DNA from 4 places in the Enterobacter sp. HK169 genome. Region 4 is predicted to be linked to each of the others. Evidence: predicted binding sites of a transcription regulator. Region 4 holds the regulator's gene; each other region holds the start of a gene.
The links. Region 4 encodes PurR, which represses purine synthesis genes. Its sites were predicted from a motif close to CANGCAAACGTTTGCNTG; they were not measured.
Positions count from the first base shown of each region.

Region 1: purH (bifunctional phosphoribosylaminoimidazolecarboxamide formyltransferase/IMP cyclohydrolase) is a predicted target of PurR. The motif match lies at 4,177-4,194, and genes of this name have one in related genera.
Region 2: gcvT (glycine cleavage system aminomethyltransferase GcvT) is a predicted target of PurR. The motif match lies at 4,080-4,097, and genes of this name have one in related genera.
Region 3: tusA (sulfurtransferase TusA) is a predicted target of PurR. The motif match lies at 2,382-2,399, and genes of this name have one in related genera.

Region 1 is NZ_CP017087.1:3,185,692-3,193,458, forward strand. Features, by position in the region: gene hupA (nucleoid-associated protein HU-alpha) at 146-418, shown strand; gene EnteroDNA1_RS15110 (DUF1481 domain-containing protein) at 430-1,122, shown strand; gene purD (phosphoribosylamine--glycine ligase) at 1,172-2,464, opposite strand; gene purH (bifunctional phosphoribosylaminoimidazolecarboxamide formyltransferase/IMP cyclohydrolase) at 2,480-4,069, opposite strand; rRNA gene EnteroDNA1_RS15130 (16S ribosomal RNA) at 4,631-6,172, shown strand; tRNA gene EnteroDNA1_RS15135 (tRNA-Glu) at 6,258-6,333, shown strand; rRNA gene EnteroDNA1_RS15140 (23S ribosomal RNA) at 6,518-7,767, shown strand, end outside.
Region 2 is NZ_CP017087.1:2,151,458-2,159,224, reverse strand. Features, by position in the region: gene EnteroDNA1_RS10125 (YecA/YgfB family protein) at 1-23, shown strand, start outside; gene pepP (Xaa-Pro aminopeptidase) at 55-1,368, shown strand; gene ubiH (2-octaprenyl-6-methoxyphenyl hydroxylase) at 1,365-2,543, shown strand; gene ubiI (FAD-dependent 2-octaprenylphenol hydroxylase) at 2,556-3,758, shown strand; gene gcvT (glycine cleavage system aminomethyltransferase GcvT) at 4,156-5,250, shown strand; gene gcvH (glycine cleavage system protein GcvH) at 5,274-5,663, shown strand; gene gcvP (aminomethyl-transferring glycine dehydrogenase) at 5,788-7,767, shown strand, end outside.
Region 3 is NZ_CP017087.1:2,612,109-2,619,875, reverse strand. Features, by position in the region: gene EnteroDNA1_RS12495 (MFS transporter) at 1-991, shown strand, start outside; gene EnteroDNA1_RS12490 (DcrB family lipoprotein) at 996-1,553, opposite strand; gene EnteroDNA1_RS12485 (7-cyano-7-deazaguanine/7-aminomethyl-7-deazaguanine transporter) at 1,626-2,291, opposite strand; gene tusA (sulfurtransferase TusA) at 2,459-2,701, shown strand; gene yhgN (NAAT family transporter YhgN) at 2,855-3,448, opposite strand; gene asd (aspartate-semialdehyde dehydrogenase) at 3,628-4,731, shown strand; gene glgB (1,4-alpha-glucan branching enzyme) at 4,981-7,167, shown strand; gene glgX (glycogen debranching protein GlgX) at 7,164-7,767, shown strand, end outside.
Region 4 is NZ_CP017087.1:304,881-312,647, forward strand. Features, by position in the region: gene punC (purine nucleoside transporter PunC) at 1-621, opposite strand, end outside; gene punR (DNA-binding transcriptional activator PunR) at 736-1,647, shown strand; gene purR (HTH-type transcriptional repressor PurR) at 1,665-2,690, opposite strand; gene cydH (cytochrome bd-I oxidase subunit CydH) at 2,988-3,077, shown strand; gene EnteroDNA1_RS01595 (MFS transporter) at 3,242-4,408, shown strand; gene sodB (superoxide dismutase [Fe]) at 4,447-5,028, opposite strand; gene EnteroDNA1_RS01605 (C40 family peptidase) at 5,151-5,924, opposite strand; gene grxD (monothiol glutaredoxin 4) at 6,263-6,610, shown strand; gene rnt (ribonuclease T) at 6,688-7,347, opposite strand; gene gloA (lactoylglutathione lyase) at 7,443-7,767, opposite strand, start outside.

The DNA.
Region 1 (7,767 bases), 1.7 Mb from region 4:
ACTCTTCCCTTTCGCCCCTTGTCTGGTCTACATTTGGGGGGCGAAAAAAAGTGGCTATCGGTGCGTGTATGCAGGAGAGTGCTTTTTTGGCATTTTCGTCGCACTCGATGCTTAGCAAGCGATAAACACATTGAAAGGATAACTTATGAACAAGACTCAACTGATTGATGTAATTGCGGACAAGGCTGATCTGTCTAAAGTGCAGGCTAAAGCTGCTCTGGAATCTACCCTGGCTGCTATTACTGAGTCTCTGAAAGAAGGCGATGCTGTGCAACTGGTTGGTTTCGGTACCTTCAAAGTGAACCACCGCGCTGAGCGTACTGGCCGCAACCCGCAGACCGGTAAAGAAATCAAAATCGCCGCAGCTAACGTGCCGGCATTTGTTTCTGGTAAAGCACTGAAAGACGCTGTTAAGTAAGACGCGTGGCAGTGAACAGTTTTAGCGAAGGGGCGGCAACGCCCCTTTTGTCTTTCTGGCGTGGAACGCTCGCGCTGGCAGGCATGCTGCTGCTGTCAGCCTGCAGCCACGACACCTCCCTGCCGCCGTTTACCGCCAGCGGCTACGCGGACAACCAGGGTGCGGTCAGGATCTGGCGCAAAGATTCCGGCGGCGAAGTGCATCTGCTTTCTGCCTTCAGCCCGTGGCATAACGGCAATACGTCGACTGCGGAATATCGCTGGCAGGGAGATGACCTGTCGCTGATTGAACTGAACGTCTACAGCAAGACCCCCGAACACGTGAAAGTGCGTTTTGACGACCATGGCGAGCTGAGCTTTATGCAGCGCGAAGTCAGCGGCCAAAAACAGCAGCTTTCCAGCGATCAAATCGCTCTCTACCGTTATCGTGCCGAACAAATCCGCCAGACCAGCGATGCGCTTCGTCTGGGACGCGTTGTGCTGCGCCAGGGGCGCTGGCATGCCGATGGGACGGTGACAACCTGCGAAGGACAGACGGTCAAGCCTGAGCTCGAATCCTGGGCAACAGAACACATTCAGCGCCGTCAGCGTCATTCATCAATGGAGGTGAGTGTGGCGTGGCTGGAAGCGCCGGAAGGCTCTCAGCTGTTGCTGGTGGCGAACGAAGACTTCTGCACCTGGCAGCCGACGGAAAAAAGTTTTTGATTTAAATCCCCTCTCCCTTGAGGGAGAGGGTTAGGGTGAGGGTGTGAAATTACTCGCCCTGCTCGCGCGCAATTGCACGATAACCGATATCCTGACGGCTAAAGCTGCCGTTCCAGTGAATATCCGCCATCAGCGCATAGGCGCGTTTCTGCGCTTCTGCCACGGTATGGCCCAGCGCGGTTGCACACAGCACGCGTCCGCCGTTGGTGAGGACGCGATCGTCGTCAGCCAGCTTCGTACCCGCATGGAACACCTTCGCACCGTCAATCTCTTCCAGCGGCAGGCCGTGGATTTCATCCCCGGTGTTGTAGTTGCCCGGATAACCGCCTGCAGCAATCACCACGCCCAGAGACGCACGCTCGTCCCACTCTGAGGTTTTCTCGTCGAGCTTGCCTTCGCAGGCTGCCAGACACAGTTCCACCAGATCGGATTTCATGCGCAGCATGATGGGCTGCGTTTCCGGATCGCCAAAGCGGCAGTTGAATTCGATGACCTTAGGGTTACCCTGCTTGTCGATCATCAGACCCGCATAGAGGAAACCGGTGTAGGTGTTGCCTTCCGCCGCCATCCCTTTCACGGTTGGCCAGATGACGCGATCCATGGTGCGCTGGTGGACTTCGTCAGTCACTACCGGAGCGGGGGAGTAAGCGCCCATTCCGCCAGTATTCGGGCCGGTATCGCCATTGCCCACGCGCTTGTGATCCTGGCTGGTGGCCATCGGCAGAACGTGCTCGCCGTCGACCATCACGATAAAGCTGGCCTCTTCACCGTCGAGGAACTCTTCGATCACGATGCGGTGGCCCGCATCGCCAAAGGCGTTGCCCGCCAGCATATCCTGAACCGCGGCTTCGGCTTCTTCGAGGGTCATCGCGACGATAACGCCTTTACCAGCGGCCAGACCGTCGGCCTTGATAACAATCGGCGCACCTTTTTCACGCAGGTAGGCCAGGGCTGGCTCCACTTCGGTGAAGTTCTGATATTCCGCCGTCGGGATGTTATGACGCGCGAGGAAATCTTTGGTGAAGGCTTTGGAGCCTTCCAGCTGCGCGGCGCCTTCCGTAGGCCCGAAGATTGTCAGGCCCGCCGCGCGGAAGGCATCGACGACGCCAATCACCAGCGGCGCTTCCGGGCCGACGATGGTCAGATCGATTTTCTCGCTCTGGGCAAAGCTCAGCAGCGCCGGGATATCGGTCACGCCGATAGCCACGTTTTGCAGCGCGGGTTCCAGCGCGGTACCGGCGTTGCCCGGTGCTACGAAAACTGTTTTCACCAGCGGAGACTGCGCCGCTTTCCACGCCAGAGCGTGCTCGCGTCCGCCGTTACCAATCACTAATACTTTCATTTTCTGCTCCGGGAATTAATGGCGGAAGTGGCGCATGTCGGTGAAGATCATTGCAATGCCATGTTCGTCGGCAGCGGCAATCACTTCGTCGTCGCGAATTGAGCCGCCAGGCTGGATCACACAGGTGATGCCCACTGCAGCCGCCGCGTCGATACCGTCACGGAACGGGAAGAAGGCGTCAGAAGCCATGGCGGAGCCTTTTACTTCCAGACCTTCATCGCCTGCTTTAATGCCCGCGATTTTCGCGGAGTAAACGCGGCTCATCTGGCCTGCGCCTATCCCGATAGTCATGTTTTCTTTGGCGTAGACGATGGCGTTGGATTTGACGAACTTCGCGACCTTCCAGCAGAACAGCGCGTCACGCAGTTCCTGTTCGGTAGGCTGGCGTTTCGTTACCACGCGCATGTCGGCTTCTGTCACCATACCCAGATCGCGGTCCTGAACCAGCAGGCCGCCGTTCACGCGCTTGAAGTCCAGGCCCGGCACGCGTTCTGCCCACTGGCCGCAAACCAGCACGCGCACGTTCTGTTTTGCCGCGGTGATTTTCAGCGCTTCTTCGGAGGCCGATGGCGCGATGATCACTTCAACAAACTGGCGGGAGATGATGGCCTGCGCGGTTTCAGCATCCAGCTCGCGGTTGAAGGCGATAATGCCGCCGAACGCGGAGGTCGGGTCGGTTTTGTACGCGCGATCGTAGGCATCCAGAATAGAGGTGCTCACGGCAACGCCGCATGGGTTCGCGTGCTTAACGATAACGCAGGCCGGCTCGCTGAACTCTTTCACGCATTCCAGCGCGGCGTCGGTGTCAGCAATGTTGTTATAGGATAGCGCTTTGCCCTGAACCTGCTGAGCGGTCGCAACAGAGGCTTCTTTAACCTCTTCTTCTATATAGAAGGCTGCCTGCTGGTGGCTGTTCTCGCCGTAACGCATATCCTGCTTCTTAATGAAGTTCAGGTTCAGGGTGCGCGGGAAGCGGCCAGAAGGATCTTTACTTTCACCGTGGTAAGCAGGCACCAGGCTACCGAAGTAGTTGGCGATCATGCTGTCGTACGCCGCGGTGTGCTCGAAGGCTTTGATGGCGAGGTCGAAACGCGTTTCCAGAGTCAGTGACCCTTCGTTGGCGTCCATCTCGTTAATAATGGTTTCGTAATCGCTGCTCTTTACGACGATGGCCACATCTTTATGGTTCTTGGCCGCGGAGCGCACCATGGTTGGGCCGCCGATATCAATATTCTCTACGGCATCTTCCAGAGAACAGCCTTCGCGAGCAACGGTCTGGGCAAACGGGTAGAGGTTAACGACAACCATGTCGATTGGCGCGATGTCATGCTGTTCCATAATGGCGTCGTCCTGACCGCGACGGCCAAGAATACCGCCGTGCACTTTCGGATGCAGGGTTTTGACGCGTCCATCCATCATTTCCGGGAAACCGGTGTAATCGGACACTTCGGTTACCGGCAGACCTTTATCTGCTAACAGGCGAGCGGTACCGCCTGTAGAAAGCAGCTCCACACCGCGTGCGGAAAGTGCCTGAGCGAATTCGACGATACCGGCTTTATCAGAAACACTGAGCAGAGCGCGGCGGACTGGACGACGTTGTTGCATGGTAAATCCCCTGGATTTCACGATTACAGAGAGCGTTAGATGAATTTTCCTGCGAAAAACTCATCTAACACACCTGACGGGGCATCCTTATTAAGCGCGAGCATTTTAACGAAAACGTTTGCGCAACGCTCGCACATTTTCACTTTTTCGTATCATTGTGGATAAGTCTGTGTGTAAAAAGGTATAAGGCGGGGTTTTGCTGTGGAATGCAGCAGTCAGTCATTTTTCTGACATTTAGCGGTTGCGGCCAGCCGAGAACTCCCTATAATGCGCCTCCATCGACACGGCGGATGTGAATCACTTCACACAACAAGCGGTTCGGTTGAAGAGAAAAATTCTGAAATAACGGGTTGACTCTGAAAGAGGAAAGCGTAATATACGCCACCTCGCAACGGTGAGCGAAAGCCGCGTTGCAACTGCTCTTTAACAATTTATCAGACAATCTGTGTGGGCACTCAAAGTGACATGGATTCTTAATGTCTTCGGACAATAAATGAATACCAAGTCTCTGAGTGAACATACGTAATTCATTACGAAGTTTAATTCACGAGCATCAAACTTAAATTGAAGAGTTTGATCATGGCTCAGATTGAACGCTGGCGGCAGGCCTAACACATGCAAGTCGAGCGGCAGCGGAAAGTAGCTTGCTACTTTGCCGGCGAGCGGCGGACGGGTGAGTAATGTCTGGGAAACTGCCTGATGGAGGGGGATAACTACTGGAAACGGTAGCTAATACCGCATAACGTCGCAAGACCAAAGAGGGGGACCTTCGGGCCTCTTGCCATCAGATGTGCCCAGATGGGATTAGCTAGTAGGTGGGGTAACGGCTCACCTAGGCGACGATCCCTAGCTGGTCTGAGAGGATGACCAGCCACACTGGAACTGAGACACGGTCCAGACTCCTACGGGAGGCAGCAGTGGGGAATATTGCACAATGGGCGCAAGCCTGATGCAGCCATGCCGCGTGTATGAAGAAGGCCTTCGGGTTGTAAAGTACTTTCAGCGGGGAGGAAGGTGTTGAGGTTAATAACCTCAGCAATTGACGTTACCCGCAGAAGAAGCACCGGCTAACTCCGTGCCAGCAGCCGCGGTAATACGGAGGGTGCAAGCGTTAATCGGAATTACTGGGCGTAAAGCGCACGCAGGCGGTCTGTCAAGTCGGATGTGAAATCCCCGGGCTCAACCTGGGAACTGCATTCGAAACTGGCAGGCTAGAGTCTTGTAGAGGGGGGTAGAATTCCAGGTGTAGCGGTGAAATGCGTAGAGATCTGGAGGAATACCGGTGGCGAAGGCGGCCCCCTGGACAAAGACTGACGCTCAGGTGCGAAAGCGTGGGGAGCAAACAGGATTAGATACCCTGGTAGTCCACGCCGTAAACGATGTCGACTTGGAGGTTGTGCCCTTGAGGCGTGGCTTCCGGAGCTAACGCGTTAAGTCGACCGCCTGGGGAGTACGGCCGCAAGGTTAAAACTCAAATGAATTGACGGGGGCCCGCACAAGCGGTGGAGCATGTGGTTTAATTCGATGCAACGCGAAGAACCTTACCTACTCTTGACATCCAGAGAACTTTCCAGAGATGGATTGGTGCCTTCGGGAACTCTGAGACAGGTGCTGCATGGCTGTCGTCAGCTCGTGTTGTGAAATGTTGGGTTAAGTCCCGCAACGAGCGCAACCCTTATCCTTTGTTGCCAGCGGTTAGGCCGGGAACTCAAAGGAGACTGCCAGTGATAAACTGGAGGAAGGTGGGGATGACGTCAAGTCATCATGGCCCTTACGAGTAGGGCTACACACGTGCTACAATGGCGCATACAAAGAGAAGCGACCTCGCGAGAGCAAGCGGACCTCATAAAGTGCGTCGTAGTCCGGATTGGAGTCTGCAACTCGACTCCATGAAGTCGGAATCGCTAGTAATCGTAGATCAGAATGCTACGGTGAATACGTTCCCGGGCCTTGTACACACCGCCCGTCACACCATGGGAGTGGGTTGCAAAAGAAGTAGGTAGCTTAACCTTCGGGAGGGCGCTTACCACTTTGTGATTCATGACTGGGGTGAAGTCGTAACAAGGTAACCGTAGGGGAACCTGCGGTTGGATCACCTCCTTACCTTAAAGAACCTGCCTTTGTAGTGTCCACACAGATTGTCTGATGAAAAGTAAATAGCAAGGCGTCTTGCGATTGAGACTTACACGTCCCCTTCGTCTAGAGGCCCAGGACACCGCCCTTTCACGGCGGTAACAGGGGTTCGAATCCCCTAGGGGACGCCACTTGCTGGTTCGTGAGTGAAAGTCACCTGCCGTCATATCTCAAAACTCATCTTCGGGTGACGTTTGAGATATTTGCTCTTTAAAAATCTGGATCAAGCTGAAAATTGAAACGACACATCTTAATTGGTGTGTTCGAGTCTCTCAAATTTTCGCAATCATGAAGTGAAACATCTTCGGGTTGTGAGGTTAAGCGACTAAGCGTACACGGTGGATGCCCTGGCAGTCAGAGGCGATGAAGGACGTGCTAATCTGCGAAAAGCGCCGGCGAGGTGATATGAACCTTTGACCCGGCGATGTCCGAATGGGGAAACCCAGTGCAATTCGTTGCACTATCGTTAACTGAATACATAGGTTAACGAGGCGAACCGGGGGAACTGAAACATCTAAGTACCCCGAGGAAAAGAAATCAACCGAGATTCCCCCAGTAGCGGCGAGCGAACGGGGAGCAGCCCAGAGTCTGAATCAGCTTGTGTGTTAGTGGAAGCGTCTGGAAAGTCGCACGGTACAGGGTGACAGTCCCGTACACGAAAGCACACAGGTTGTGAACTCGAAGAGTAGGGCGGGACACGTGGTATCCTGTCTGAATATGGGGGGACCATCCTCCAAGGCTAAATACTCCTGACTGACCGATAGTGAACCAGTACCGTGAGGGAAAGGCGAAAAGAACCCCGGCGAGGGGAGTGAAAAAGAACCTGAAACCGTGTACGTACAAGCAGTGGGAGCACCTTCGTGGTGTGACTGCGTACCTTTTGTATAATGGGTCAGCGACTTATATTCTGTAGCAAGGTTAACCGTATAGGGGAGCCGAAGGGAAACCGAGTCTTAACTGGGCGTTAAGTTGCAGGGTATAGACCCGAAACCCGGTGATCTAGCCATGGGCAGGTTGAAGGTTGGGTAACACTAACTGGAGGACCGAACCGACTAATGTTGAAAAATTAGCGGATGACTTGTGGCTGGGGGTGAAAGGCCAATCAAACCGGGAGATAGCTGGTTCTCCCCGAAAGCTATTTAGGTAGCGCCTCGTGAACTCATCTTCGGGGGTAGAGCACTGTTTCGGCTAGGGGGCCATCCCGGCTTACCAACCCGATGCAAACTACGAATACCGAAGAATGTTATCACGGGAGACACACGGCGGGTGCTAACGTCCGTCGTGAAGAGGGAAACAACCCAGACCGCCAGCTAAGGTCCCAAAGTCATGGTTAAGTGGGAAACGATGTGGGAAGGCACAGACAGCCAGGATGTTGGCTTAGAAGCAGCCATCATTTAAAGAAAGCGTAATAGCTCACTGGTCGAGTCGGCCTGCGCGGAAGATGTAACGGGGCTAAACCATGCACCGAAGCTGCGGCAGCGACGCTTATGCGTTGTTGGGTAGGGGAGCGTTCTGTAAGCCGTTGAAGGTGTGCTGTGAGGCATGCTGGAGGTATCAGAAGTGCG
Region 2 (7,767 bases), 1.8 Mb from region 4:
TCCGCAAGCCAACCTTACATTAAGAAAAATAACGCACAGGAGGGTGTCATGGTTATCTCGAGTCAAGAGTATTCGCGCCGCCGTCAGGCGCTGCTGGCAACAATGCAGCCGGGCAGCGCCGCGCTGATTTTTGCTGCGCCCGAAGTCACGCGCAGCGCCGACAGCGAATACCCCTATCGCCAGAGCAGCGATTTCTGGTACTTCACCGGCTTTAACGAGCCGGAAGCGGTGCTGGTGCTGATTAAGAGCAATGACACCCACAACCACAGCGTGATTTTCAACCGCGTGCGCGATCTGACGGCCGAAATCTGGTTTGGCCGCCGCCTGGGCCAGGAGGCCGCACCGACGAAGCTGGGCGTTGACCGCGCGCTGGCGTTTAGCGAAATCAACCAGCAGCTCTATCAGCTGCTTAACGGCCTCGACGTGCTCTATCACGCGCAGGGTGAATATGCCTACGCCGATGAGATTGTTTTCACCGCGCTGGATAAGCTGCGCAAAGGCTCGCGGCAGAACCTGTCCGCGCCGGCCACGCTGACGGACTGGCGTCCGGTGGTGCATGAAATGCGCCTGTTCAAGTCTGAAGAAGAGCTGAATTTGATGCGTCGAGCGGGCGAAATCAGCGCCCTGGCGCACACCCGCGCCATGGAAAAGTGCCGTCCCGGGATGTTCGAATACCAGCTGGAGGGCGAAATACATCACGAATTTAACCGCCACGGCGCGCGTTATCCCTCCTACAACACCATTGTTGGCGGCGGAGAAAACGGCTGCATTCTGCACTACACCGAAAACGAAAGCGCGCTGCGCGACGGCGATCTGGTCCTGATTGACGCCGGTTGCGAATACCAGGGCTACGCGGGAGACATCACCCGTACTTTCCCGGTGAACGGTAAATTCTCACCGGCACAGCGCGCCATTTACGACATCGTTCTCGAGTCGCTTGAGACGGCGCTCAGGCTGTATCGTCCCGGTACCTCCATGCAGGAAGTGACCGGCGAAGTGGTGCGCATCATGATTACCGGCCTGGTCAGGCTCGGGATCCTGAAAGGGGAGGTCGACACCCTGATCGCTGATAATGCGCATCGACCGTATTTCATGCACGGCCTGAGCCACTGGCTGGGGCTGGATGTGCATGACGTTGGCGCGTACGGCACCGACCGTTCGCGCGTGCTGGAGCCGGGCATGGTGTTAACCGTGGAGCCAGGCCTGTATATCGCGCCGGATGCCGACGTGCCTGAGGAGTACCGCGGGATTGGCATTCGTATTGAAGATGACATCGTCATTACCGAAACCGGTAACGAAAACCTGACCGCGAGCGTCGTGAAAAACGCTGACGATATCGAGGCGCTGATGGCAGCGGCACGCGCATGAGCGTGATTATCGTTGGCGGCGGCATGACCGGGGCCACGCTGGCGCTGGCCATTTCGCATTTGACGAAGGGGCAGCTTGCGGTGCACCTGGTGGAAGCCATCGCGCCGCAGGCAAAGAATCATCCCGGTTTTGATTCCCGCGCTATTGCCCTGGCGCAGGGTACCTGCCAGCAGCTGTCCCGCATTGGCATCTGGCAGGCCATCGCCGATTGCGCGACGGCAATTAAAACCGTTCACGTAAGCGATCGAGGCCATGCTGGCTTTGTCACGCTGGACGCGCAGGATTACCGCATTGACGCGCTGGGTCAGGTTGTTGAACTCCACGACGTCGGATTGCGTCTGTTCCGTCTGCTCCAGGATGCGCCGGGCGTCACGCTGCATTGTCCGGCGCGCGTGGCCGGCGTGAGCCGCAGTGAGGCGTCGGTCAGCGTGACGCTGGAAAACGGCACCGTGCTTGAAGGCCAGCTTCTGGTCGCCGCGGACGGCTCGCGTTCGGCGCTCGGCACGCAGTGTGGCGTCGAGTGGCGTCAGCAGCCCTACGGGCAGGTTGCGGTCATTGCGAACGTCTCTACCGCAGCAGAACACCACGGCAGGGCGTTTGAACGCTTTACGCAGCATGGCCCGCTGGCGATGCTGCCGATGTCGGACGGGCGCTGTTCGCTTGTCTGGTGTCATCCGCAGGATAAGGCTGAAGAGGTTAAAGCCTGGTCCGATGAACGTTTTTGTACCGAGCTGCAAAAAGCCTTTGGCTGGCGGCTGGGGCGTATTACCCATGCTGGCCAGCGGGCGGTCTACCCGCTTTCCCTGACGACAGCGTCTCAGTCCATCTCCCATCGTCTGGCGCTTGTCGGTAATGCCGCGCAGACGCTGCACCCCATCGCTGGGCAGGGGTTCAACCTTGGCCTGCGTGATGTCATGAGCCTGGCGGAAACCCTTGCTCAGGCATGGGGTGAGCAAAAAGACTGTGGCGCATACCCGGTGCTCAGCCATTACCAGAAGCGCCGCCAGGTGGATAAAGAGGCGACGATTGGCGTCACCGACGGCTTAGTCCATCTCTTTGCCAATCGCTGGGCGCCGCTGGTTGCAGGCCGCAACCTCGGGCTGATGGCGATGGAATTATTCATTCCGGCACGTGACGTGCTGGCGCAGCGGACTCTTGGTTGGGTCGCGCGTTAAGGAGTTATCACCGTGCAAAATGTTGATGTTGCCATCGTTGGCGGCGGTATGGTCGGACTGGCTCTGGCCTGTGGTTTACAGGGCAGCGGCCTGCGCGTGGCGGTGCTGGAGCAAAAGCAGCCTCAGCCCGTTGCGCCAGATGCCCCGCCGGAACTCCGCGTCTCGGCGATCAATGCCGCCAGCGAGAAATTGCTGACGCACCTTGGCGTCTGGGCAGATATTGTGGCGCAGCGCGCCAGCTGCTACCACGGCATGGAAGTGTGGGATAAAGACAGCTTTGGTCATATTGCTTTTGATGATGAAAGCATGGGCTACAGCCATCTGGGTCATATCGTCGAAAACGCGGTGATCCACCACGCGCTGTGGCAGAAAGCGCAGCAGTGCAGCGACGTGACGCTGATTGCGCCTGCGCAGATCCAGCAGGTGGCGTGGGGTGAAAACGAGGCGTTTATCACCTTACAGAGCGGCGACATGCTGACCGCGCGTCTGGTGGTCGGTGCTGACGGTGCGAACTCCTGGCTGCGGAATAAAGCCGATATCCCGCTGACCTTTTGGGACTATCGTCATCACGCTCTGGTTGCCACGATCCGTACCGAGGAGCCGCACGGCGGCATGGCGCGGCAGATTTTCCACAACGACGGCATTCTGGCGTTCCTGCCGCTTGCCGATCCGCACCTGTGCTCGATTGTCTGGTCCCTGGTGCCTGAAAAAGCCCAGCTGATGGAGGAGGCGACGCCGGATGCCTTTAACCAGGCGCTGTGCATGGCGTTTGATAACCGCCTTGGCTTGTGCACCCTTGAAAGCGAGCGGCAGGTGTTCCCGTTAACCGGCCGCTACGCGCGTCAGTTTGCGGCGCACCGTCTGGCGCTGGTGGGGGATGCGGCGCATACCATTCATCCGCTGGCCGGGCAGGGCGTTAACCTTGGCTTTATGGACGCGGCGGAGCTGGTTGAGGAACTGCGTCGCCTGCACCGCGAAGGCAAAGATATCGGCCAGCATCTCTACCTGCGTCGCTACGAGCGCAGCCGTAAGCACAGTGCGGCGATGATGCTGGCGGGCATGCAGGGCTTCCGCGAGCTGTTTGCCGGCGCAAATCCGGCGAAAAAATTGCTGCGCGATATTGGTCTTAAACTGGCCGATACGCTTCCTGGCGTCAAACCTCAACTCCTCCGTCAGGCGATGGGTCTTAACGACCTGCCGGACTGGCTACGTTAATTTAGACCCCTGTCACACTTTATTTTCCCGGCCTCTGCGCCGGGGAAATTCCCTCGTTTGAAATATTCTAATTTCACGTCATTTTTCGCATTAGAAAATCTAATCTACGGGATTTTATGTTACGGAAATTCGGCCCGTTTTTCCGCATGAAATATCACCATGTGCTAAATCCTGTTAGATTATTGTTAATTTTGTGCGGGGTTAATCGCATTTTTCCAGTGAATAACTCTGTAGGCTTTTTAGCGTTTTTTGGTCATAAGCTAATGTGATGACCCGTTTTACCTTATGGTTAACCGCCGGTTTCGGTGGTAAGTTCGGGTAAAAGAGAACGTTTGCGTCGGCGCCAGGTGACGGGGCCGATACCGGGTTTCACGGTGAATTTTTCAACGAGGACAAGATGGCTCAACAGACTCCTTTGTACGAACAACACGTGTTATGCGGCGCCCGCATGGTGGACTTCCATGGCTGGATGATGCCGCTGCACTACGGCTCGCAGATTGATGAGCACCACGCGGTGCGCACCGATGCCGGTATGTTCGACGTGTCCCACATGACGATTGTCGATCTGCGCGGTAGCCGCACCCGGGAGTTTTTGCGTTATCTGCTGGCAAATGACGTTGCCAAACTGAAGACGCCGGGTAAAGCGCTCTATACCGGCATGCTGAACGCCTCGGGCGGCGTGATTGATGATCTTATCGTCTACTACTTCACTGAAGATTTCTTCCGCCTCGTTGTCAACTCCGCCACCCGTGAAAAAGACCTCTCCTGGATCACCCAACACGCCGAACCTTATGCCATCGACATCACCGTCCGTGACGATCTGTCGCTGATCGCCGTACAGGGGCCGAACGCGCAGGCGAAAGCCGCATCTCTGTTTAACGACGAGCAGCGCAAAGCAACCGAAGGCATGAAGCCGTTCTTCGGCGTGCAGGCGGGCGATCTGTTTATCGCCACCACCGGCTACACCGGTGAAGCGGGCTACGAAATTGCGATGCCGAACGAGAAGGCCGCTGATTTCTGGCGCGCGCTGGTGGAAGCGGGCGTGAAGCCTGCGGGTCTGGGCGCGCGCGATACTCTGCGTCTGGAAGCGGGGATGAACCTCTACGGTCAGGAGATGGATGAAGGCGTCTCTCCGCTGGCCGCCAACATGGGCTGGACCATCGCATGGGAACCGGCTGACCGTGACTTTATTGGCCGCGAAGCGCTGGAGATGCAGCGCGAGAAGGGTACTGAACAGCTGGTGGGTCTGGTGATGACCGAGAAGGGCGTGCTGCGCGGTGAACTGCCGGTGCGCTTTACCGATGCTGACGGCAATCCTCGCGAAGGCGTGATCACCAGCGGTACCTTCTCCCCGACGCTGGGCTACAGTATTGCACTGGCACGCGTGCCGGCGGGCATTGGCGAAACGGCGGTGGTGCAAATCCGCAACCGCGAAATGCCGGTCAACGTGACCAAACCGATTTTTGTTCGCGCCGGTAAGCCGGTCGCCTAATCATTTTTATCAGGAGAACTTCAATGAGCAATGTGCCAGCAGAACTGAAATACAGCAAAGAACACGAGTGGCTGCGCAAAGAGGCGGACGGCACTTACACCGTAGGGATCACCGAGCACGCGCAAGAGCTGCTGGGCGACATGGTGTTTGTTGACCTGCCTGACGTGGGCACGACCGTTAGCGCGGGCGACGACTGCGCCGTGGCGGAGTCCGTAAAAGCGGCATCTGACATCTATGCTCCTGTGAGCGGCGAAATCGTTGCCGTCAACGACGCGCTGAGCGATTCGCCAGAGCTGGTGAACAGCGAGCCTTATGAAGGCGGCTGGATCTTCAAGATCAAAGCCAGCGACGAATCTCAGGTTGCCGCGCTGCTGGATGCGACCGCGTACGAAGCACTGTTAGAAGACGAGTAATCGTTTATCCCCCTCTCCTTTCGGGAGAGGGCAGGGGCGAGGGTGCCCATCTTCCCCTCACCCTAACCCTCTCCCAGAGGGAGAGGGAACTTAAATTCACTGCACGTTTCAGGAACCATCGCTCATGACACAGACTTTAAGCCAGCTTGAAAACCGTGGCGCCTTCATTGAACGTCACATTGGGCCGGATGCTCAGCAACAGCAGGAGATGCTGAAGACAGTTGGCGCGGATTCATTAAACGCACTTATCGGCCAGATTGTGCCAAAAGACATCCAGCTTGCCACGCCGCCTCAGGTGGGGGAAGCCACCACGGAATTCGCCGCGCTGGCGGAGCTGAAGGCTATCGCAGGCCTGAACAAGCGCTATAAGTCTTACATTGGCATGGGCTACACCAACGTGCAGTTACCGCCGGTTATCCTGCGCAACATGCTGGAAAACCCGGGCTGGTACACCGCTTACACCCCGTATCAGCCGGAAGTCTCTCAGGGCCGTCTGGAAGCGCTGCTGAACTTCCAGCAGGTGACGCTGGATCTGACCGGTATGGATATCGCCTCCGCCTCGCTGCTGGATGAAGCGACCGCCGCCGCCGAAGCAATGGCGATGGCAAAACGCGTGAGCAAGCTGAAAAATGCCAACCGCTTCTTCGTGGCGGCGGACGTGCATCCGCAGACGCTGGACGTGGTGCGCACCCGTGCGGAAACCTTCGGCTTTGACGTGATTGTCGACGACGCCGACAAAGTGCTGGATCACCAGGACGTCTTCGGCGTGCTGCTGCAGCAGGTGGGGACAACGGGCGAAGTACACGACTACGGCGCGCTGATTGCCGAGCTGAAAACCCGCAAAGTGGTTGTCAGCGTTGCCGCCGATTTTATGGCGCTGGTGCTGCTGACGGCGCCGGGTAAACAGGGCGCGGATATCGTATTCGGTTCAGCGCAACGCTTCGGCGTGCCGATGGGCTACGGCGGCCCGCACGCGGCGTTCTTCGGCGCGAAAGATGAATTCAAACGCTCTATGCCAGGCCGCATCATCGGCGTCTCAAAAGACGCTGCCGGTAACACCGCGCTGCGCATGGCGATGCAAACCCGCGAGCAGCACATCCGCCGCGAGAAAGCGAACTCCAACATCTGTACCTCCCAGGTGCTGCTGGCAAACATCGCCAGCCTGTACGCCGTGTTCCACGGCCCGGCTGGTCTGAAATGCATTGCCAGCCGCATTCACCGTCTGGCTGATATTCTGGCCTGCGGTCTGCAGCAGAAAGGCCTTAAGCTGCGCCACGCTCACTACTTCGACACCCTGTGTGTGGAAGTGGCGGACAAAGCGGCCGTGCTGGCGCGCGCGAATGCAGCAGAGATCAACCTGCGCAGCGACATCCACAACGCCGTCGGCATTACGCTGGATGAAAGCACCACCCGCGACGATATCCTGAACCTGTTCAGCGTGTTGCTGGGTGACGCGCACGGTCTGGACATTGATGCGCTCGACAAAGAGGTCGCGCTCGACAGCCGCTCCATTCAGGAAAGCATGCTGCGTAACGATGCGATCCTGACGCATCCGGTGTTTAACCGCTACCACAGCGAAACCGAGATGATGCGCTATATGCACTCTCTGGAGCGCAAGGATCTGGCGCTGAACCAGGCGATGATCCCGCTGGGCTCCTGCACCATGAAGCTGAACGCCGCGGCGGAGATGATCCCGATCACCTGGCCTGAATTCTCCGAGCTGCACCCGTTCTGCCCGCCAGAGCAGGCGGAAGGTTATCATATGATGATCAACCAGCTTTCCGACTGGCTGGTGAAATTGACCGGTTATGACGCGCTCTGCATGCAGCCGAACTCCGGCGCGCAGGGCGAATACGCGGGTCTGCTGGCGATCCGTCACTATCACGAAAGCCGCAACGAAGGTCACCGCGATATCTGCCTGATCCCAAGCTCCGCCCACGGTACCAACCCGGCCTCTGCCCAAATGGCGGGCATGGAAGTGGTGGTGGTGGCGTGCGATAAGAACGGCAACATCGATCTGGTCGACCTGCGTGCGAAAGCCGAGCAGGCGGGCGACAAGCTCTCCTGCATCATGGTGACCTACCCGTCTACCCACGGCGTGTAC
Region 3 (7,767 bases), 2.2 Mb from region 4:
CGCGGACGCGTTCGGTCCAAAAAGCATCGTGGTGGTGGGACTGTGCGGCTGTTTCCTCAGTGGCCTGAGCTACCTGCTGGCTGCCGCAACCGGCCACTGGCCGCTGGTCAGCCTGGCGTTGCTCTGCCTGGGCCGCGTCATTCTGGGCATTGGGCAAAGTCTGGCGGGAACCGGCTCGACGCTGTGGGGCGTGGGGGTGGTAGGCGCGCCGCACATTGGCCGGGTGATATCCTGGAACGGGATTGTCACCTACGGTGCGATGGCGCTCGGGGCGCCGCTCGGCGTGGCCTGCTATGCGCTTGGCGGGCTGTATGGGCTTTCCATCACCATTATGGCGGTCGCGCTGCTGGCAATCCTCTTTGCGCTGCCGCGTCCGAAAGTGAAGGCCAGCAAGGGCAAGCCGCTGCCGTTTCGGGCGGTGCTGGGGCGCGTCTGGCCGTACGGTATGGCCCTGGCGCTGGCGACCACCGGCTTCGGCGTGATTGCGACCTTCATTACCCTGTTCTACGACGCCAAAGGCTGGGACGGCGCAGCCTTTGCGTTAACCCTGTTTAGCTGTGCGTTTGTTGGCGCCCGCCTGCTTTTCCCTAACGGCATCAACCGCCTTGGCGGGCTGAATGTGGCGATGATCTGCTTTGCGATAGAGATTGTCGGGCTGCTGCTGACCGGAATTGCGATGGTGCCCTGGGTCGCGAAAGTGGGTGTGTTCCTCGCGGGGGCAGGCTTTTCCCTAGTCTTCCCGGCGCTGGGCGTGGTGGCGGTAAAAGCCGTGCCGCAGCAGAATCAGGGGGCGGCGCTGGCGACCTATACGGTATTTATGGATATGTCTTTAGGCATTACCGGCCCGCTGGCGGGGCTGGTGATGGCCTGGGCAGGGGTTCCGGTGATCTATCTTGCCGCGGCGGGTCTGGTGGTGATTGCGCTGCTGCTGACGTGGCGGCTAAAAAAATGGCCCCCGGTGCAGGCACCGGAGGCCACGTCATCGTCGTGAAGCGTTACTGGATCACGATGGTGTTAATGATGTTTTCAGCAGCCGTCTGCGCTTTCTGCTGATCTTCGGCTGGCAGGGTGATCTGCATGGTCAGCAGTTTGTTATCAACCTTGCCAAGCACCACAGAAGAGTAGGCGGTCTGGCCTTTTGCAGAGATGATGCTGTCGAGCTGTTGCAGCGTGTGGCCTTTCAGCTCGATGGATTTATTGGTCACGACCTGCAGCTGCGGATCGCGGCCGCGCTGCTGATCTTCCAGACGTTTGGACAGGACGGCCAGGTCTTCGCTGGTGTCGTCGCCCACAATCACAATGACCGCTTTTTGCCCGGTTGCGTCGGAGTAAACGTGCATGTTGTTCGCCTGGGTGCCCAGCTTGCCGCTCTGATCGGTCATATCGGCTGGCAGAGAGAAGCTGAGTTTGCCATCCATCAGATTCACCGGCTGGCCGGTCGCGTTGCTCTCTGCGGATGCGCCCTGAGCAGGCGTTTTCGTGTCGCTGTTATCACAGGCTGCAAGACCCACAACCAGCAGGCCAATCCCGACATATTTAACCAGATTGCGCATTGACTTCTTCCTTTCGATAAACGGCCATAACGGCTCATTCGCTCATCTTATCACAACTGATAAAGCGAACCCTTAACCAGCCTGCAATGCCGTGATTTCAGATTTATCTGCCAGTCTTTTCAGCAGCATATTGAGCAGCACGCCGTACATCGGCAGGAAGAAAACAATGCTGATGAGGACCTTGAAGCAGTAGTCCACCAGCGCGATTTCCATCCAGTGTTCGGCCATGAACGCATCCGGGCTGCGCCAGAAGGCGATGAAGAAGAAGGCCAGCGTATCGCTCACGTTACCAAACAGCGTGGAGGCGGTTGGCGCCATCCACCAGCGATGATTCTGACGCAGACGGTTGAATACATGCACGTCGAGGATCTGCCCCAGCGCGTAGGCCATAAAGCTTGCCGCGGCGATACGGGCAACAAACAGGTTGAAGTGGGTTAACGCCTCAAAGCCCTGCCAGCTTCCCATATAAAATAGTGACGAAACCACGTACGAGATGAAGAGCGCCGGGAGCATGACCGAAAAAATAATACGGCGAGCCAGCGGTGCGCCAAAGATACGCACGGTCAAATCCGTCGCGAGGAAAATAAACGGGAAGCTGAATGCGCCCCAGGTGGTATGAAAACCAAAGATGGAGATCGGGAGCTGCACCAGATAGTTGCTGGAGGTGATCACCAGCAAATGGAAAAGCGAAAGCCAGAACAACGCTTTTACGCGCTGTGATTCAGAAAACGACGTCATATTGTGACCTTTTTATACGTTGGGGTGAGGGAACCCAATAAAAACCGCAGCATGATACTGCTTTGTCAGGACATTGCAATGGTTAGTTTTTACGCAATCGTTAACCTGGTTTGCATTGATCGCAACCGGGCGTAAACTACAGCCGTTTTTACCAGACCGAGAAGACCATGACCGACCTGTTTTCCAGCCCAGACCACACTCTTGATGCCCAGGGCCTTCGCTGCCCGGAACCGGTAATGATGGTACGCAAAACCGTGCGCAACATGCAGACCGGTGAAACGCTGTTGATTATTGCCGACGACCCGGCCACGACCCGCGATATTCCCGGTTTTTGTACCTTTATGGAGCATGAGCTGGTGGCACAGCAGACCGAAGCGCTGCCGTACCGGTATTTGATTCGTAAGGGGTAGATGGGCTGGCGTTGCTGTAGGTCGGGTAAGGCGAAGCCGCCACCCGACGAATATGTGTCCTCTGCGGCCTGATGCCCTCGCCCCGGCCCTCTCCCACGGGGAGAGGGTGCAAACACTAAAAACGGCAATCTTTGATTGCCGTTTTGCGTTTGCCTAGCCTTTCATCCACGCGCGGATCCCGTCCAGGAACATCTGCGTTGCCATCATCACCAGAATCAGCCCCATCAGGCGCTCCAGTGCGTTCACTCCTTTCTCACCCAGCAGGCGCAGGAACAGCGACGACTGCAGCAGGATGATAAACGTCCCGCCCCAGGCGATCAGCAGGGCAATCACCAGATGGCTCATCTGGTTCGGATACTGATGCGACAGCAGCATCAGCGTGGCCAGAATGGTCGGCCCGGCGACGAGTGGAATCGCCAGCGGCACGATAAACGGCTCTTCACCCGCAGGCAGGCCGCTGCTGCTGCCTTCCGCGCTCGGGAAAATCATCTTAATGGCAATCAGGAACAGGATAATCCCGCCGGAAATCGAAACGGTTTCGGCGCGCAGGTTCAGGAACGCGAGAATTTTTTCACCGGCAAACAGGAAGATAAACATCACCAGCAGGGCGATGAGCAGCTCGCGGATCATGATCGCCCGGCGGCGCTTCGGCTCGGTGTGCTTCAGCACCGACATGAAGATAGGCAGGTTTCCCAGTGGATCCATAATCAGGATCAATAAAACCGCCGCGGAAATGATTTCACTCATCTTTAAATTATCCCTGATACTTAGTAGTGTTATTCCGATGATTAGCGCTTTTTCTGATTGCCGGGCAATCATCGATTAATTTCGCTTGCGACTTTGGCAGCATTTTGTAATGTGAAGCATATCCCAGTTCAATACTGGCTTGCACAATCAGCACACACCCTCAGCAGGAAAAAAATGCTATGAAAAACGTTGGTTTTATCGGCTGGCGCGGTATGGTCGGCTCTGTACTCATGCAACGCATGGTTGAAGAGCGCGATTTCGACGCTATCCGCCCGGTCTTCTTCTCCACTTCCCAGCTCGGCCAGGCTGCTCCGTCCTTTGGTGGTACCACAGGCACGTTGCAGGATGCTTACGATCTGGAAGCGCTGAAGGCACTCGACATTATTGTGACGTGCCAGGGCGGCGATTATACCAACGAAATCTATCCAAAGCTGCGTGAAAGCGGCTGGCAGGGCTACTGGATTGACGCGGCCTCTTCGCTGCGTATGAAAGACGATGCCATCATCATTCTCGACCCGGTGAACCAGGGCGTCATCACCGACGGCCTGAACAACGGCGTGAAAACCTTTGTCGGCGGTAACTGCACCGTCAGCCTGATGCTGATGTCCCTCGGCGGCCTGTTCGCGCAGGAGCTGGTGGAGTGGGTCTCCGTGGCGACCTACCAGGCCGCGTCCGGCGGCGGCGCGCGTCATATGCGCGAGCTGCTGACCCAGATGGGCCAGCTGCACCACAGCGTCGCGACCGAGCTGGCAAACCCGGCGTCCGCGATCCTCGATATAGAACGTAAGGTCACTCAGCTGACCCGCAGCGGCGAGCTGCCGGTGGACAACTTCGGCGTACCGCTGGCCGGTGGTCTGATCCCATGGATCGACAAACAGCTGGATAACGGCCAGACCCGCGAAGAGTGGAAGGGCCAGGCTGAGACCAATAAAATCCTCGCGACCGCGAACACCATTCCGGTTGACGGTCTGTGCGTGCGTATCGGCGCGCTGCGCTGCCACAGCCAGGCCTTCACCATTAAACTGAAAAAAGATGTGTCTATTCCGACCGTGGAAGAGCTGCTGGCCGCGCACAACCCGTGGGCGAAAGTGGTGCCAAACGATCGCGATATCACCATGCGCGAGCTGACCCCGGCTGCCGTTACCGGCACGCTGACCACGCCGGTTGGCCGTCTGCGCAAGCTGAACATGGGGCCGGAGTACCTCTCCGCGTTCACCGTCGGCGACCAGCTCCTGTGGGGCGCCGCCGAGCCGCTGCGCCGCATGCTGCGCCAGCTGGCGTAATAATTTGTTAACTACCGGGGGTGATTTTCACCCCTTTTTTTTGCGTACTACATGGAGTAACACGCGTATGTCTTATTTTTTATCAGGAGTCATCTAGAGCGTTGGCTATGCTTTAAGGAAGAGTCATTTCTTACCTGAGGTTCGAACGGAGCAGAATGGATGCACATTTTTGTGCTGTCCCGTTCAGGTCACATTAAAAGTCGTCCCGGAGCGCTTAAAAAGGACGACATAAAAAACAGGATGAATACCATGTCCGATCGTGTGGATAGAGACGTGATTAATGCGCTTATTGCGGGTCATTTTGCTGACCCCTTTTCTGTGCTTGGGATGCATCAAACTGAGGATGGCCTTGAAGTTCGGGCACTGTTACCGGATGCCACAGAAGTCTGGGTGATTGAGCCCAAAACCGGCCGCAAGGTCGGTAATCTTGAATGCCTCGATTCCCGTGGCTTCTTCTCGGGCGTAATGCCCCGCCGTAAAAATCCTTTTCGCTATCAGCTCGCCGTTCTCTGGCACGGTCAGCAAAACCTGATTGACGATCCTTACAGCTTTGGCCCTCTGCTTAAAGAGATGGATGCCTGGCTGCTCTCCGAAGGAACGCATCTTCGCCCTTATGAAACCCTGGGTGCCCATGCCGATACCATGGACGGCATTACCGGCACGCGATTCTCCGTGTGGGCGCCTAACGCCCAGCGCGTCTCCGTTGTCGGCCAGTTCAACTATTGGGACGGTCGCCGCCATCCGATGCGCCTGCGCCGGGAAAGCGGCATCTGGGAGCTGTTTATCCCTGGAGCGCACCCCGGGCAGCTTTATAAATTCGAGATGATCGACGCCAACGGCAAGCTGCGCATTAAAGCTGACCCGTATGCCTTCGAAGCGCAGATGCGCCCGGATACCGCGTCGCTGATTTGCGGCCTGCCGGAGAAGGTCGTCCAGACGGAGGAGCGCAAACAGGCCAACCGCTTTGATGCGCCGATCTCCGTCTATGAGGTACACCTTGGCTCCTGGCGTCGCCATACCGATAACAACTTCTGGCTGAGCTACCGTGAGCTTGCCGACCAGCTGGTGCCCTACGCCAAATGGATGGGCTTTACCCACCTTGAGCTGCTGCCGGTTAACGAGCACCCGTTCGACGGCAGCTGGGGCTATCAGCCTACCGGGCTGTATGCGCCAACGCGCCGCTTCGGCACGCGCGATGACTTCCGCTATTTCATTGATGCCGCGCACGCCGCCGGGCTGAACGTCATCCTCGACTGGGTGCCGGGACATTTCCCTGCGGATGATTTCGCGCTGGCAGAGTTTGACGGCACGAAGCTGTACGAGCACAGCGACCCGCGCGAAGGCTATCACCAGGACTGGAACACGCTGATCTATAACTACGGTCGCCGTGAGGTCGCAAACTATCTGGTCGGGAATGCCCTGTACTGGATCGAGCGGTTTGGCATTGACGCCCTGCGCGTCGATGCGGTGGCGTCGATGATCTACCGCGACTACAGCCGCAAAGAGGGCGAGTGGATCCCGAACGAGTTTGGCGGCCGTGAAAACCTGGAAGCGATTGAATTCCTGCGCAATACAAACCGCATTATCGGCGAACAGGTGGACGGTGCCGTGACCATGGCGGAAGAGTCGACCGACTTTGCGGGCGTCTCCCGTCCGCCGTCATCAGGCGGCCTGGGGTTCTGGTATAAGTGGAACCTGGGCTGGATGCACGACACGCTCGACTACATGAAGCTGGATCCGGTTCACCGTAAGTATCATCACGATAAGCTGACGTTCGGGATGCTCTACAACTACACCGAAAACTTCATGCTGCCGCTGTCGCACGATGAAGTGGTGCACGGCAAAAAATCCATTCTCGACCGCATGCCGGGCGACGCGTGGCAGAAGTTTGCCAACCTGCGCGCCTACTACGGCTGGATGTTTGCCTTCCCGGGCAAGAAACTGCTGTTTATGGGCAATGAGTTCGCCCAGGGACGCGAGTGGAACCACGACGCCAGTCTCGACTGGCACCTGCTGGAAGGCGGCGACAACTGGCACCACGGGGTGCAGCGTCTGGTGCGCGACCTGAACCTGACCTACCGCCACCACAAAGCGCTGCACGAGCTCGACTTCGATCCGTACGGCTTTGAGTGGCTGGTGGTGGACGACCACGAGCGCTCGGTGTTTGTCTTTGTGCGTCGTGACAAAGCGGGTAACGAGATCATCGTCGCCAGCAACTTCACGCCGGTGCCGCGCGAACACTACCGCTTCGGCATTAACCAGCCGGGCAAATGGCGCGAGATCCTGAATACCGACTCGATGCACTATCACGGCAGCAACGCCGGTAACGGCGGGCTGGTACAGAGCGACGCCATCGAAAGCCACGGGCGACCCAACTCCCTGAGCCTGACGCTGCCGCCGCTTGGCACCATCTGGCTGATGCGGGAGGGCGAATGACGCAGCTTACGGCAGGTAAACCCGAACCGCTCGGCGCGCGTTTTGACGGAAAGGGTGTCAATTTCACCCTCTTTTCCGCTCACGCTGAGCGGGTAGAACTGTGCGTGTTTGATGGGGAAGGTAACGAGCACCGTTACGATTTACCCGCGCGCACGGGGGATACCTGGCACGGCTACCTGGCCGGAGGACGGCCAGGCATACACTATGGCTTTCGCGTACACGGTCCGTGGGATCCGGCGCAGGGCCACTGGTTTAATCCGGCGAAGCTGTTGATTGATCCGTGCGCGCACCGCGTGGACGGCGAATTTAAAGACGACCCGCTGTTCCACGTGGGCTACGGCGAGCCCGACCACCGCGACAGCGCGCCCGTCGCGCCAAAAAGCGTGGTGGTAAACGATCTTTATGACTGGGAAGACGATGCCCCGCCGCAGACGCCGTGGGGCAATACCGTTATTTATGAAGCCCACGTCAGAGGGCTGACGTACCTGCACCCGTCGATCCCCAAAGAGATGCGCGGCACCTATAAGGCGCTCGGGCATCCCACCATGATTGCCTACCTGAAACACCTCGGCATCACCGCGCTGGAACTGTTACCCGTGG
Region 4 (7,767 bases):
GCGATACGCTTTGGCGCTGAGCAGGGAAGTGAAGGTAATCGGCTTCGCGTCTGCATGCGCTTCTTTTTTATGCGCGGGCTTAAGGGCGAACGCCGGCAGCATCAGGACCAGGGTAATGGCAAACAGCGTGGCGAAAATGGCCTGCCAGTCGAAATGAGCGAGGATCCAGCTGCCCAGCAGTGGGGCGAGGGCAGGTGAGAGACCTACCAGCGGCATAATGGTGGCGAAAATACGGTTTGTGCGGTTAGCCGGATAGTAGTCGGTGACCAGCGCCTGCCAGGTCACGGCCGCGGCACAGACGCCCACGGCCTGAATAAAACGCAGCACCAGCAGCCAGCTGGCATCGCGTACCCATAGCATCCCCAGGCAGCCCACGGCAAAAATGGCCAGGCCCAGCAACAGCACCGGCTTACGACCAAAGCGATCCGAGAGCGGTCCCCAGAGCAGCTGTGCGAAGGCAAAGCCGGCGAGGAATAAGCTCAGGCTGGCGCTGATGGCGGCAGCCGGCGTTTGTAAATCTTCCTGCATGGCGGCAAACGCCGGCAGGTACATATCGGTGGCCAAAAAGCCCAGCACGCTTAAGCCGCCGAGCCAGACTAAAAAACCGTTCCTGGGTTGCATTATTTTATTCTCCTGAGGAGGCAGGTATACATTGGCGCTGAGTGTAGGGAGTGCAAAGCTGCTTGTGAAACGCTAATATTTGGCTGGTGCATTCAAAAAATTTGCAGGCAGAAAATGTGGTCAGATTATTCTCTTGAAGTGGTCGATGCTGTTGCGCGTAACGGCAGCTTCAGCGGTGCGGCGCAGGAGCTGCACCGCGTCCCTTCGGCAATAAGCTACACGGTGCGCCAGCTGGAGGAGTGGCTGGCGGTTCCGCTGTTTGAACGGCGGCATCGTGATGTGGAATTAACGCCCGCAGGCGCGTGGTTTTTGAAGGAAGGGCGTTCTGTTATCAAAAAAATGCAGATCACCCGCGAACAGTGTCAGCAGATCGCTAACGGCTGGCGGGGACATCTTTCCATCGCGGTGGATAACATCGTTAAGCCGGAACGCACCCGGCAGATGATCGTCGATTTCTACCGTCATTTCTCTGACGTCGAGCTGCGGGTCTCGCAGGAGGTGTTTAACGGCGTCTGGGATGCACTGGCGGACGGCAGGGCAGAGATGGCGATTGGGGCTACGCAGGCGATCCCGGTCGGGGGACGTTACGCTTTTCGCGACATGGGGATGCTGAGCTGGAAATGCGTGGTGGCAAGCGATCATCCGCTGGCGTCGATGGAAGGGCCGCTCAGCGATGACACGCTGCGCAACTGGCCGTCGCTGGTGCTGGAGGATACGTCCCGTTCATTGCCCAAGCGTATCACCTGGCTTCTGGACAACCAGCGGCGGGTGGTGGCCCCTGACTGGGAATCGTCGGCGACGTGCCTCAGCGCCGGGCTGTGCGTCGCGATGGTGCCCGTTCATTTCGCGCGTCCGCGCATCGATACCGGAGAGTGGGTTGAGCTGACGCTGGAGAATCCGTTCCCGGATGCGGCCTGCTGCCTCACCTGGCAGCAAAATGACGTCTCGCCTGCGATGGCCTGGCTGCTGGATTATCTGGGAGACAGCGAAACGCTGAACCGGGAATGGTTACGGGAGCCAGCATAGCTGGCCCCGTAAAGCGATTAACGACGGTAGTCGCGGAACGGACCGTCCGCAACGGAACGGCGTTCGATAAGACGCGGGTGAACTTCAATAGACTGCGACTCTTCGCGCTTGTTGACGATCCTGTCCATCAGCATATTGAAGGCCGTTTCGCCCAGCGAATCTTTCGGCTGGTGAATGGTGGTCAGCGCCGGGGTGAAGAAACGCGCGTTACGCACGTTGTCATAGCCGATCACGGATATATCCTGCGGTACGCGCAGGCCCAGCTCGTCGGCAGCGCAGAGCGCGCCCATGGCCATGATGTCGCCCCCGCAGAACACGGCGGTCGGACGGTGCGGCTGGGAGACGATCTGCTGCATCGCGCGGTAGCCCGATTCCGGCTCAAAGTCGCCCTGCACAATCCAGTTTTCCGGCACGTTGATCAACGCTTCTTCCATCGCTTTCATAAAACCGGCCAGACGGCCCGCGCCGGTGTTGCGCTCCAGCGGACCGGGGATCACGCCAATCTCGCGGTGGCCGCGTTCGATCAGATAACGACCGGCCATATAGCCGCCTTCAAAGGCGTTATCGATAACGGAATCGGTAAAGTCTGCGCGCGCTTCGCCCCAGTCCATCACCACCATCGGAATATGGCGATACTCTTCCAGCATCGACAGCACGGATTCCGGGTACTCGGAACACATCACCAGCAGGCCATCAACGCGCTTTTGCGCCATCATCGACAGGTAGGCACGCTGTTTTTCAATGCTGTTCCACGCGTTGCCCAGAATCAGGGTATAGCCTTTCTGGAAGCAGTTCTTTTCGACCGCTTCAATGATCTCGGCAAAATAGGCCGCTTCACTGCTGGTCGCCAGCAATCCAATGGACTTGGTGTGATTAACCTTGAGGCTACGCGCAACCGCACTTGGCGAATAGTGCAGCTCTTTGATCGCTGCCCAGACGGCGTTGCGCGTCTCTTCCGCCACAAAGCGGGTTTTGTTAATTACATGTGATACGGTTGTAGTGGAAACGTTTGCGCGTTTTGCTACGTCTTTAATTGTTGCCATTAAATGTCACTCCAGACCATATCCTAAGCTCCTGAAAAACTTGAAGGTAAACGTTTGCCTTCTCTCACCCTTATCTCGCAATCTTGAATTGCGGCACGCCGGGAAAACGACACGGGACGTCAGGAGGGGGTCAATGGCCGGTACGCTAATAAATTTAGCGTGGAATTTTGTCCTATCTTGATGAAAAGGGGAAGAGGTAAAGTGGTTATCAGTATAAATCCAGGAAGATTTTTGACGTAATCTGTGCAAAAATGAGCAAGCTCACTTTTCGTGTGGGGATTAAAAGGAGAAAAATTGATGAGTTCCGATCTTAAGTTTTCGCTGTTCACCACCATTGTTGTGCTGGCTCTGATTGTTGCGGCCGGTCTGACGGCTGCGCTGCACTGATTTTACGCGGAGGGAGAGCCTTCTCCCTCCCAACTCCCCGGATTGTTACTTCTCTGGCAAAAATCTTTTGCCATTTTGTTAACTTCTCATTTTTTGTGATTGATGTCATGCTTTCTGCTTCTTTGTTCTGTGTCACCACATGACACGGCATCCGGAGTTGACGCATGAAAATCAATTTTCCCCTGCTGGCCCTGGCGATTGGCGCTTTTGGGATTGGCACCACTGAATTCTCCCCGATGGGGTTACTGCCTGTTATTGCCCGGGGCGTAGATGTCTCTATCCCTGCGGCAGGGATGTTAATCAGCGCCTACGCTATCGGCGTGATGGTCGGGGCGCCGCTGATGACGCTTCTTCTTTCACACCGCGCGCGCCGCAATGCGCTGATTTTCCTGATGGCGATTTTCACCCTGGGCAACGTGCTTTCGGCCATTTCGCCGGACTACACCACATTGATGCTGTCGCGCATTCTGACCAGCCTTAACCACGGCGCGTTCTTTGGGCTGGGATCGGTTGTGGCTGCCAGCGTGGTGCCAAAACACAAGCAGGCGAGCGCCGTGGCAACCATGTTTATGGGGCTGACGATTGCCAATATCGGCGGGGTGCCTGCGGCAACCTGGCTGGGAGAAGCGATCGGCTGGCGTATGTCTTTCCTGGCGACGGCCGGGCTGGGCGTGATTGCGATGGTGGCGCTGTTCTTCTCCCTGCCGAAAGGCAATGCCGGAGAACGTCCGGAAGTGCGTAAAGAGCTGGCGGTGCTGATGCGCCCGCAGGTGCTCTCCGCGTTGCTCACCACCGTGCTGGGGGCAGGGGCGATGTTTACCCTCTACACCTATATTTCACCGGTACTGCACGATATCACCCACGCAACGCCTCTCTTCGTTACCGCGATGCTGGTGCTGATTGGCGTGGGCTTCTCGATCGGCAACTATCTGGGCGGGAAATTTGCCGACCGTTCCGTGAGCGGGACGCTGAAGGGCTTCTTAACCCTGCTGATCGTCATCATGGTTGCCATTCCGTGGCTGGCGCGTAATGAGTTCGGGGCCGCGATTGCGATGGTCGTCTGGGGAGCCGCCACTTTCGCCGTGGTGCCGCCGCTGCAGATGCGCGTGATGCGTGTGGCGCACGAGGCGCCGGGACTTTCATCTTCCGTGAATATCGGTGCGTTTAACCTGGGTAATGCCCTGGGCGCGGCGGCCGGTGGGGCCGTGATTTCAGGCGGTCTGGGGTACAGCTTTGTGCCGGTGATGGGGGCGATTATTGCCGCGCTCGGCCTGCTGCTGGTGATAATGTCGGGTCGTAAACAGCCTGAAGCAGCCTGCGCTGCGGAATAAACCAAAAACGCAGAAGGGCGTACCCTTCTGCGTGTCTCTTACGCGGCGAAGTTCTTCGCGACAAAGTCCCAGTTAACCAGTGCCCAGAAGTGCTCCAGGTAGTTCGGGCGCGCGTTGCGGTAATCAATGTAGTAAGCGTGTTCCCACACGTCCACGGTCATCAGCGGCTTAGCGCTGGTGGTCAGCGGGGTGCCCGCGTTTGAAGTGGACACGATAGCCAGTTTGCCATCCGCCTCTTTAACCAGCCACGTCCAGCCAGAACCGAAGTTCTTGATGGCTGCATCGGTAAATTTCGCTTTGAAATCCGCGAAGCTGCCAAATGCGGCGTTGATAGCGGTAGCCAGTTCACCGACAGGTTCACCGCCGGCATTTGGTGCCAGGCAGTGCCAGTAGAAGGTGTGGTTCCACACCTGAGCCGCGTTGTTAAAGACGCCACCCTCTGAGCTGCGGACGATCTCTTCCAGCGTTTTGCCTTCAAAATCGGTGCCCTTGATCAGATTGTTCAGGTTGGTGACGTACGTCTGGTGATGCTTGCCGTAATGATATTCCAGGGTTTCCGCCGAAATGTGCGGTGCCAGGGCGTCTTTTGCATACGGTAGTGCAGGTAATTCGAACGACATTGCTTCTCTCCTTATTGTATTTTGCGTTGCCAATAACCACACAGACAACAAGGACAGGATAGCAAATTGAAAGGGTATGCAAAAGAGGAACTTACCCCGCCACGGATGTGGCAGGGCAGGGGTTAACGAATGGTTTTCGGCGTCATCACGCGACGTGCGCCGACGTAGTGGCGTAGCCAGTAGTCTTCACTGAGAGAGGTGATCTGAATATCCTGGCCGCTACGTGGAGACTGGATGAATTTCCCGTTGCCGACATAGACGCCGACGTGGTCAGCCGTGCCGCGACCCTGAGTGCGGAAGAACACCAGATCGCCGTTTTCCAGCTCACCGCGGTCAACCGGAGAGGCATCGCGCAGGTGGTACATCTCATTGGCGGTACGCGGAATGCGGAATTTGACCAGATCTTTATAGGCGTAATAGACGAGGCCGCTGCAGTCAAACCCGGTACGCGGCGAACTGCCACCCCAGTGATAAGGTTTGCCAATCTGCCCCATCAGTTTATTCATCGCGGTTTTTTGCGCTTTCTGTACACGCACTTTATGCACTTCCGCTATTTTCGTGACCTTCGTGCATTTCGCCTTGTGGCCTTTACGCGTGATGCATTTTTCAGTAACGAGGTTAGCGGCGGTTTGCGAAGCTTTACTTTTAGCGGAGTGGGCAGTGCGGGAAGGTTTTGTTTTCGTCTTGCTGGAAGCGGTCTGTTTCGTCTGAGCCGGTGTTTTTTTCTTGTCGTTCTTAGCGGTGGTTTTTTTCTTACGTTCTGTGGCTTTCACCAGATGGTTTTTTTGTACAGCAGAATGCCGCGCCTGCTGAGAGGCGTTTGCCACTGGCGTGAAAGTGAGTGAAGTAAACAGTAAAGCACAGAGCGTGATCGAGATTTTATTTATCCGCGCCACTGGGCAGTCCCCTGATAAATGCAGGTCATCAATAATACCCGCGTGTGATTTACAAAGCCCGTCGATTCTAATCTATAAAAACCCAGAAAGTTAATAGCATTTTTCAATCTACAATCGTGTTTCGTTAGCAAGTGCAAAAAAATTCATCGTTCTGTCGCACATTTGCCCACTCCCTAAGCAAAACCCTGACCGCCGCAGGGGTAAACACCATTTGCAATGCAACTTTTCGTGACTCGGGGTAGAATGTATAAACGTGACAAAAATGTTATTTTCCGATGCCAGTCTGACCCGCTACAATGTCAGACGAATGCCGTAACAGAAGTTAAAGGAAGCAAGACATGAGCACCACTATTGAAAAAATCCAGCGCCAGATCGCTGAAAACCCGATTCTGCTGTATATGAAAGGTTCTCCGAAGCTGCCAAGCTGCGGCTTCTCCGCACAAGCGGTTCAGGCGCTGTCAGCCTGTGGTGAGCGTTTTGCTTACGTTGATATCCTGCAGAACCCGGACATCCGCGCAGAGCTGCCTAAGTACGCTAACTGGCCGACTTTCCCACAGCTGTGGGTTGACGGTGAACTGGTTGGCGGCTGCGATATCCTGATTGAAATGTATCAGCGCGGCGAACTGCAGCAGCTGATCAAAGAGACGGCGGCGAAGTACAAAACCGAAGAGCCGGACGCAGAGTAATTTTCTGCGCAAATAAAAAAGCGACCCGCTTAGTGTGGTCGCTTTTTTTTTGCCGGGTGGCGCTGCGCTTACCCGGCCTACGATTGAGGATCGGCCTCATCATCCATCGGCAGCGGCCAGCCGCCCAGACGCTTCCAGCGGTTGACGATCTCACAGAACAGCTCTGCGGTGCGCTCCGTGTCGTATAAAGCGGAATGTGCCTGCGTGCCGTCAAAAGGTATACCCGCCGTGATGCAGGCTTTTGATAACACCGTTTGTCCCAGGGCCAGGCCGCTCAGTGCGGCGGTGTCGAAGGTCACAAAAGGATGGAAGGGGTTGCGCTTGAGCGCGGCGCGCTCCGCGGCGGCCATGGTAAAGCTGTGATCGAAGGTGGCGTTATGGGCCACCATGATGGCGCGGCTGCAGTTACTCTCTTTCATGCCTTTACGCACCATTTTAAAAATGGCGTGCAGCGCATCATATTCACTGACTGCGCCACGCAGCGGGTTATGCGGATCGATACCGTTAAACGCCAGCGCTTCCGGCTGTAAGTTTGCCCCTTCGAAAGGTTCAACGTGGAAATGCAGCGTGGTGTCCGGTGTAAGCCAGCCCTGTTCATCCATCTTCAGCGTGATGGCGGCAATTTCGAGCAGCGCATCGGTTTTAGCGTTAAATCCGGCTGTTTCTACATCAATGACAACGGGATAAAAACCACGAAAACGGTCGCACAGACCGCTAAATTGAGCGTTATCGGACATCAGGGTCTCTTACAAGGGGAAAAAGCAGAGCGCATTATGGCAAATTTTGCAGGGTGATGCAGTAAAACTACGGGCGCATGTTGCGCCCTGAGGGATCAGTTGCCCAGACCGCGACCCGCGTCTTTGGCTTCAATCAGTTCGATTTTGTAACCGTCGGGATCTTCCACGAACGCAATCACGGTGGTGCCACCTTTTACCGGGCCCGCTTCGCGCGTAACGTTACCGCCGTTGCTGCGAATGCGCTCACACGCTTCGGCCGCGTTGTCCACTTCCAGCGCGATGTGGCCGTAGGCGGTGCCCAGCTCATAGCTGTCTACGCCCCAGTTGTAGGTCAGCTCGATCACCGCTTCATCCGTTTCCGGGCCGTAACCCACGAACGCCAGCGAGTATTTGTATTCCGGGTTTTCGCTGGTGCGCAGC